DNA from 2 places in the Micromonospora sp. C97 genome. Region 1 is predicted to be linked to the other one. Evidence: riboswitches for the same ligand, from Rfam matches in the RefSeq annotation. Region 1 holds a riboswitch; the other holds the start of a gene.
What was found. A riboswitch is a leader RNA that binds a small molecule or an ion and turns the genes downstream of it on or off. The one in region 1 is predicted to bind cyclic di-AMP.
Positions count from the first base shown of each region.

Region 2: it holds a riboswitch for cyclic di-AMP, as region 1 does, so the genes downstream of both, KBX26_RS33070 (NlpC/P60 family protein) here and KBX26_RS06495 (hypothetical protein) in region 1, are expected to answer to the same signal.

Region 1 covers NZ_JAGPXU010000003.1:31,337-35,544, reverse strand. The annotation lists gene KBX26_RS06505 (MarR family winged helix-turn-helix transcriptional regulator) at 1-74, opposite strand, end outside; gene KBX26_RS06500 (carbonic anhydrase) at 299-1,018, shown strand; gene KBX26_RS06495 (hypothetical protein) at 1,075-2,094, opposite strand; cyclic di-AMP (ydaO/yuaA leader) riboswitch at 2,099-2,229, opposite strand; gene KBX26_RS06490 (YibE/F family protein) at 2,396-3,766, opposite strand; gene KBX26_RS06485 (copper-translocating P-type ATPase) at 4,077-4,208, shown strand, end outside.
Region 2 covers NZ_JAGPXU010000019.1:42,112-46,319, forward strand. The annotation lists gene KBX26_RS22445 (N-acetylmuramoyl-L-alanine amidase) at 1-1,265, opposite strand, end outside; cyclic di-AMP (ydaO/yuaA leader) riboswitch at 1,501-1,636, shown strand; gene KBX26_RS33070 (NlpC/P60 family protein) at 1,650-2,690, shown strand; gene dcd (dCTP deaminase) at 2,748-3,326, opposite strand; gene KBX26_RS22460 (pyridoxamine 5'-phosphate oxidase family protein) at 3,426-3,983, shown strand.

The sequences.
Region 1 (4,208 bases):
AGGACGTGCCCGTGATTGGTGAGGAACGTCCAGTTCCGCCCGCCGTCGGTGTCGCCCGTCACAGTGCTCGCCATCGTTGACCGCCCTTCCGGATGTCCGCCTGCTCGCGGAGAGTCTTGTCCGCCCCGCCCTGGGAGGGTTGCCCAGGGGGCGACCGGGGTCAACGTATGAAATCTAAATCACGCATACCTTGACGCATCTTAGCGTGCGTGTGACGGTGGAGCGCGACTGAGCGCCCGCCGCCCGGTCGGCGGAAAGTCGGTCTGACCAGGTGAGATGCGTCGAGACGAGGTGCGGGATGAGTCATGCCGGGAACGCCGGTGGTCAGCCGGGTACGCAGCGGACCACCGATCGAGCGCCAGTGCTCAGTGAGCCGAGCCGGGCGTACGCCGAACTGGTCGCCGGCAATCGACGCTTCGTCGGCGGCGCGCCACACCATCCCAACCAGGACGCCGGGCACCGGGCCGCCGTCGCCGACGGGCAGCACCCGTTCGCGGTGATCGTCGGCTGCTCCGACTCCCGGCTGGCCGCCGAGATCATCTTCGACCGCGGGTTGGGTGACCTGTTCGTGGTCCGCACGGCCGGGCACACCGCCGGCCCGGAGGTGCTCGGCAGCGTCGAGTACGCGGTGACAGTGCTCGGCACTCCGCTGGTGGTGGTGCTCGGTCACGACCTGTGCGGTGCGGTGCAGGCCGCCCGGGAGTCCGCCGCGACCGGCACCGCGCCGAGCGGCCACCTGGGCGCGGTGGTCGACGCCGTGCTGCCCAGCCTTCGCCGGGCCGAGGCTGAGGGCGTGGACGACATCGACGGCATCGTCGACATCCACATCGCACAGACCGTCGAGACGTTGCTCGGGCAGTCCCCGGTGCTGGCCGACGAGGTGGCCCGGGGGCGGTGCGCGGTGGTGGGGATGTCCTACCGGCTGGCCGCCGGGGCGGTACGCCCGGTTGCCGCCGTGCCGGCTGGCTTCGCGACGCTGGACACCCCGGCCGACCCGGCTGCCCCTGCCACCGTGTGACATGACGAGGGCCGCTCCGCGTCACGCGGAACGGCCCTCAACCGGGGTCGTACGGGTCAGAGCAGCGACATGTGGACGTGGTCGGTGTGGTTCGACGGCCCGCTGTACGAACTCCAGCCGGTGGCCGGGAACCAGATCTGCCGGTTCCAGATCACGTAGTAGATGCCGAGCCGGTCGGCGTTACGGATGAGGAACGCGGCGACGTTGTTGCCGTACGTCCGGGTGTCGTTGTTGTGCCACGGGGAGAAGCCGCTCTTCTGCAGCGACCAGTCGCAGGCGCGGCCCTTCGGGTGCTCCCACGGCCCGCCGGGGCGGTAGCAGCCGACGAACCGGTTGAAGCCGGCCCGCTTGACCTCCTTGTACGCGTGCAGCGTGCGGGGGGTGACGCAGCCGGACGTGGTGGGGTCGTTCTCGCTGCACGACTGGGGCTTCCAGTCGCCGTCGGCGGTGCGACCCGGGCCGATCTTCGCGACCGGGGAGGTGGCGTCCACCAGGCCGCCGGTGAAGCCCTTGCCGCCGACGAGGGAGAGCGCCTTGTCGGCCTCGCTCTTCCGCTTCGCCATCAGGGCGGTCTGCTTCTGCTGCTCGCGGACCTCGGTGTCGAGGGCCAGCTTGGCCTGCTCGGCGCGGGCCTTCACCTCGTTGACCTCGGAGAGCTTCTTCTCGTTGACCATGTTCATCTCGTCGAGCACCGCGGCGCGCTGGACGAACGAGTCGGGGGCGTCGCTCTCCAGCAGCATCGCGATCGCGCCGATCCGGCCGGTCCGGTAGGCCTGGGCGGCGATCTGCCCGACCTGCGGGGCCAGTGCGGCCAGGTCGGCGTTGGCCCGGTCGACCTCGGCCGCCAACTCGCTCTGCCGCTTCTTGGATTTGTCCAGCTTGGACTTGGCGGCGGAGTAGTCGCGGTTGGCCTGCTCGATGACGTCGTTGAGCAGCTTGGGCTCGCCGTCCTCCTCGTGCCCGGACGGTGTGGGGTTCGTCGGGGCGGCGTGCGCCGGGAGTGGCCCGGCGAACACGGTCAGTGCGGCGATCACGGCCACCACGGGTGTCAACCAGCGGCGTAGGGGTGCCGTCACAATGTTCCCTTCCGTCGACCGCCGACCGGGTTAGCTGACGGGTTCGGGGCGGAAGCGGCCCCTACCGCTGACGCGGATTCACCCCACGTACCTGGGTCCCCGGCTCGCCGGTTGGCGATTGGGCGGTGGCACCGCAGGCGCCGCTTCGCGCCTTCATCGGTGACCGGCAGCGAGGTTACCCGAGAGTCGACCGGCTGAGCTACGCCTGGATGCCGACCAAAAGCGTCATTTCGCCATAGCGTTGAGTGACCAGTGACGTGGTTCTCAGGGTGGTTGCCCGATCTGGTCACGCTGAGGAGTGTCACCATGCCGTATCCGTGCTCCTGTTCGACTCCGGCCACCGGTCGGCGGCCTCGGGTGGGGGTGCGGCCCGCTGCCGGTCCGGCTCGTTGGAGCCGGCCGTTCGCGGTGAGCTGAGGGCGGCGAGTGCCTCGCTGCGGTCCGGCTGGGGGCGCGCGGCGGGAGCGTCGGCCGGCGGCACGGCGTCGGTACGCCCGGCGGCGGTCACCACCGCGGCCAGCCCGGTGGTCAGCGGCACGGCGGCGATCAGACCGAGGGTGGCGACCGCGCTACGGACGATCTCCTGGGCGAGGAACTCACTGGTGAGGATCTGCCCGATCGGTCGCGCGTCGGCGGTGAGCAGGAGCAGCAGGGGCAGCGACGCGCCCGCGTACGCCAGAACGATGGTGTTGACAGTGGAGGCGATGTGCGCGCGGCCGACCCGGGTGGCCGCCCGGTACAGCTGCAACCGGGTGAGGCCGGGGTTGGCGTTGGCCAGTTCGGTGACGGTGGCCGCCTGGGTGACCGTCACGTCGTCGAGCACCCCGAGCGATCCGATGATGATCCCGGCGAGCAGCAGTCCGTGCAGGTCGACGTCGCCCTGGAACATCGACAGGGTGGTGGCGTCTTCGCTGCCGAAGCCGGTGAGGTGGGTGGCGGCCGTGGCGATGGTGGCGAGTACGCCGGTCAGCACCAGGCTGCCCAGGGTGCCGAGCACGGCGACCGAGGTCTGTGCGGTGACCCCGTGCGTCAGATAGAGCACCACGAACATGATCAGGGCGGCGCCGACCACCGCCACCAGCAGGGGTGACCTGCCGGCACCGATACCCGGCAGCACGAAGGTGAGCAGGATGGCGAAGCTGGCGGCCAGTCCGGCGAGCGCTGCCAGACCCCGCCACCGACCGAACGCGACGATCGCGGCCGCGAAGACCACCGCCAGCCAGATCATCGGGGTGCCGCGTTGGTGCTCGGCGATGTTCCAGTTGCTGGTGCTGGGATCGGTGGGATCGGTCAGCTCGACCAGGATGACCTCGTCGCCGACCTCGACCCGGGGTGCGCCGGGACCGTCCGGCACCGGCGTCCGTACCTGCTGGCCGGCGGTCGGCCCGTCGTCCACCCGGACGTCGACGGTGCCGCACCGTCCGTTGCCGACCCTCGGGGTGCCCTCGGGGACCGACGGCGCCGGCGGGCACGGCTCGTTCACCACCCGGGTGACAGTGCCGGGGTAGCGCGGCACGTCAGCGCCGCCGTCGGTCTGCGGTGACCCGCCGCGCGGCCAGAGCAGCACCGCGGCGAGCACGGTGGCGACGAAGAGGGGTACCACCGTCACGACGAGGATCCGTCGCACCCTCGGTGGGGCGGACGGAGCCGGGCGGGTGTGGTCGGAACCCAAGGCGAGACTCCCAACGATCCGGTGCGGGGTACGGGTCAGCGAGCCGGGCGGTTCACCGTTTCGGTGGAAACGCGGCGGTCGGCGGGACGATTCGCTGCCTGACGACCGCTTGATCACGGACGGTCAGTGCTCGGCCCGGCCGGTCGGAGCCGACGTCACGTCGTGGCGGCGACAGTGCCCGACTGTGCGGCGGCATCCGGAGGGCCATCGGGGGAGATGCTAGCCAGCCGGTGGCGGGGTCGCAGGTCGTGGCGGAGTGTCGGTGGCCGAATCGCTCGCGTGGCGGCCCTCGGACCGGCATGTTGGAGCTATGCCCGCTCCGTCGCCGTCCGACCCCGACCATCGGCACGCCGGACCGGTGCCGCACGAGAGGCCCGCCGGGCATTCCGATCATTCCGGGCACGACAAGCACGCCGGGCACGATCCGGCGATGTTCCGCCGC
Region 2 (4,208 bases), on a different contig from region 1:
CAGTCCCAGTACGGCCCCGGATCCCAGTGCATTCCCCGCACCGTCGAGGCGACGGTACCGGGCACGTTGTCGTGGCCGATGATGTGCTGGCGGTCCAGTGGGATGCCCAGCCGCAGCGCCAGGTGCCGGACCAGCTTCGCCGAGGTCCGGTACATCGCCTCGGTGTACCAGGTCCCCTGCGCCGCGAAGCCTTCGTGTTCCAGCCCGATCGACTTCGCGTTGACGTACCAGTTGCCGGCGTGCCAACCGACGTCCTTGGTCTTCACGTGCTGGGCGATGTGCCCGTCCACCGAGCGCAGCGAGTAGTGCCAGCTGACGTAGGTCGGATCCTGGACGAGTTGCAGGGTCGTCGCCCAACTCGCCTCGGTGTCGTGGATGACGATGTATTCGATCTTCTGCCGGGCGGGCCGGTCGGAGAGGTCGTGGTTGCCGTAGTCCCCGTCGCCGAACGCCTCGTAGGGTGCCGGGATCCACTCGCACGAGATGGTGCGGGGGCACTCCACCCCGTCCGGGCGGGCCAGCCGGCGCAGGCCCAGCCGGTCCAACCAGGAACGCTCGGGCCGTACCGCGCGGGCCGGCAGGGTGATCCGCTGGCCGTCGTCGGTCACCCGGGACTGGCCCGCGCCGATGGTGGTGAAGACCTCGTCGGCGAAGGCCGCGGCGGCGTCGGCGCTGTCCGCGCCGGAGTAGCGGGCCACCGCGCCGTACCAGGCGGCCGGGTTGGTGTCGGCGCCGACCGGGGCGTCCAGCTCCCGTTGGTACGCGCTGAGCAGCGCCGCCCCACCCCGGATGTTGAGGCCCGCGTCGGTGCGCAGTGCCTCGGGGGCGACGCCGGTCAGCGTGGCGGCGGCGTCCACGGTCTGCAACGCGGCGGTGGACGGCGCGGGGGCCTCGACCGGTCGGGGCGCGGGCACCCGGGCGGGACGCGAGTCGTCGCCGCGCGGGTCCTCGGCACCGGCGTCGTGGTGACCGCGCCCGGGTAGGGCGGCCACGTGCCGGGCGTCGGTCAGGTGCATCGGGCCGTAGCCGCCACTGGTGCTCGGTGCGCCGGCGTTGGTGTCCCAGCGGGACTCCAGGTAGGAGACGGCGAGCAGCACGACTGTCGGCACCCCGTACTCGGTGGCCGCGGCGGCGTACTGCTGCTGACGGTCGGTGGTGGACGCGGCGGCGGCCGGGCCGACGGAGAGTGGCACCGTGGTGGCGGCGGCGACCACGGCGGCGGCGAGCAGTGCGCGCCAGCCCGTCGACAGGGTTGGATGGTGCATCGAACCCCCTAGATTCTCGCGGAGTGAGGTCAGGTCACCATCGCGCCGTCCGGGAGGTCAGGTCAATACCTTTCCATCTATCGAAGCGTGGGGAAAGAATTCTTCACACACGGTCGGTGACCTCGTCCAATCGGTACGGAGTGTCACGGCCGTGCGGGTTGCGGATCGGTAACAAGCGTCTCTACTCTGGTCATTCGTCGGGCCGACAGCAGCTCCGCCCAGCCCGGGCGGTAACGGACCGACACCGCCGAGTCGTTTCCGAGCGAACCGGGGACCCAGGTCCCTCGGGGTGAATCCGCAGCCACTGCGGTAGGGCGCCGACTTCCCGCCCGAACCCGTCAGCTAACCCGGTAGGCGGTCAGGAAGAAGGAGTACGGAACCCCGGTGGCACTCCATGCCCCGCGGCCGTCGTCCGAGCGGTCGGCATCAGCCGGCCCGACGTCGATCGTGCCGCGCCCACGCTGGTCCCGCTTCACCACCGCACTCGCCGCCCTGGCCGGCGTCGCCGTCGTCCTGACCGGCAGTGCCACGGCGGCCCACGCCGACCCGTCGGTCGCCGAGATCGAGCGCCAGATCGACGCCGACTGGAACAAGCTCGAACCGATCATCGAACGGCACAACGCCACCCGCGCCGACCTCGCCGCGAAGCGCAAGCAGGCCGACGCGCTGGCCGCCCGGATCACCCCGCTGGAGCGCCAGGTCGACGCCGCGATGGACAAGGTCAGCGCCCTGGCCGTACGCGCCTACAAGGGTGAGAACGTGTTGACCGTCAACGCGGTGCTGGGCAGCCGGTCGCCCAGCGAGGTGGTCGGCCAGCTCGAGATGCTCGACCGCTTCGCGCACAACCAGCAGAAGGACGTACGCGAGGTCGCCGACCTGCGCGACCAGCTGGCCGCGCAGAAGGCGCCGCTGGACGAGATGGTGGCCCAGCTGACCCGCACCGAAGCTCAGCTGGCGGCGAAGAAGAAGCAGATCAACGAAGAGATCGACCGCCTGCAGAAGCTGCGCCTCAAGGTGTACGGCAACGGTGGCGGTGGCCCACTGCGCCCGGCGCCCTGCCCGGGCAGCTACCCCGGCGGCGGCGCGGGCACCGCTGTCAAGTTCGCCTGCGCCCAGATCGGCAAGCCCTACGTCTGGGGTGCCGAGGGTCCGAACTCGTACGACTGCTCCGGGCTGATGCTGGCCGCCTGGGCGAAGGCCGGCGTGTCGCTGCCACACAACGCCGCCGCGCAGAGCCGCGTCACGAAGAACGTCAGCAGGGGCGACCTGCGCCCCGGCGACCTGGTCTTCTACTACAGCGACATCCACCACGTCGGCATGTACGTCGGCGGCGGCTGGGTGGTGCACGCCTCGCAGGCCGGTCAACCGGTCAAGATGAAGAAGGTCGACGACGGCCCGATCCACAGCTACGGCCGACCGGGCTGACCCGGGTGACGAGAGGGCCCGCCGCGATCCGTCGCGGCGGGCCCTCGTCGTCGTGGTTCAGCGGGTGGGCCAGGTGCGCCAGTGCTGCCAGGCGCGGCTCGGCGTCGGCCCCCGCTGGCCCTGGTAGCGCGAGCCGTAGACCACCGAGCCGTACGGGTGCTCGGCCGGCGAGGAGAGCCGGAAGATGCAGAGCTGCCCGATCTTCATGCCGGGCCACAGGGTGATCGGCAGGTTCGCCACGTTCGAGAGTTCCAGCGTCACGTGACCGGAGAAGCCCGGGTCGATGAAGCCGGCGGTGGAGTGGGTGAGCAGCCCGAGCCGGCCCAGGGAGCTCTTGCCCTCCAGTCGGCCGGCGAGCTGGTCACCCAGCGAGATGACCTCCAGCGTCGAGGCGAGCACGAACTCCCCGGGGTGCAGCACGAAGGGCTCACCGTCGGGGACCTCGACCGCCGAGGTCAGGTCGTCCTGCTGCATGGCGGGATCGATGTGGGTGTAGAGGTGGTTGTTGAAGACCCGGAACAGCCGGTCGAGTCGGACGTCGATGCTGGACGGTTGGACCAGGGTGGGCTCGAACGGCTCCAGGCCCAGCGTGCCGGCCTTGATCTCGGAGACCAGGTCGCGGTCGGAGAGCAGCATCGGACCACCATAGCCGCGTTGCCGAAAGTGCCCGGATTCGGTGCCGGTGACCAGCGCGTCGAGGTCGCTGCTCGTACATTTGTTCGATAGAATGCTCACATGGCTTCCTGGTCCGAATTCGCCGCCGACGAGCCCCGACTCGCCGACGGGATCCGCGTTCTCCTCCAGCAGTACGGGCCGGGCTTCGGCTATCTGGCCACGGTCCGCGCCGACGGCGGGCCCCGCGTCCATCCGGTCTCCCCGGTCATCACCGCCGAGGGGCTGTTCTGCTTCATCATCGACTCGCCCAAGCGCCGTGACCTCGAACGGGACGGCCGCTACGCGCTGCACTCGTTCCCGGCCGAGGAGAGCGACGACGAGGCATACGTGGCAGGGCGGGCCCGTCCGGTGACCGATCCGGTCCGGGTGGCGCAGCTGGCGCAGAGCGCCCGCGCCGAGCCGCAGGTCGACTGGCGGCTCTTCGAGTTCACCATCGACGTGGCGATGCTTACCCGCCGTGAGCAGCACATCGCGGGCGTTCCCGGCCTCGCGCCGGGTCGGCCGGCCGTGCGGGTCTGGCTCGACCCAAACGCCCCGTCGGCGGTGGCCACCCCGTTGGCCGTCCCGCCGACGCGCCCGACCCGCCTCAGCCGTGACGTCCAGTGCACGGCCGCCTGACCACGACTGGAAGATCATCGGTGTCGGCTCCGTCCTCACGGAGCCGACACCGGGCTGTACGTACGCCCGCCGCCGGCACCCCGCATGATCAACTCGGTTTCCGTGAAACCGCGGTATCCCGGCGCTTCGGACGCCCCGATTTTCAGCAAGCCGAGTGGATCAACCCGGGTCGGCCAGGGTTGTGCGGTATGCGGACACCCGCGGCTGGCGGGGGTACCTGGGTGC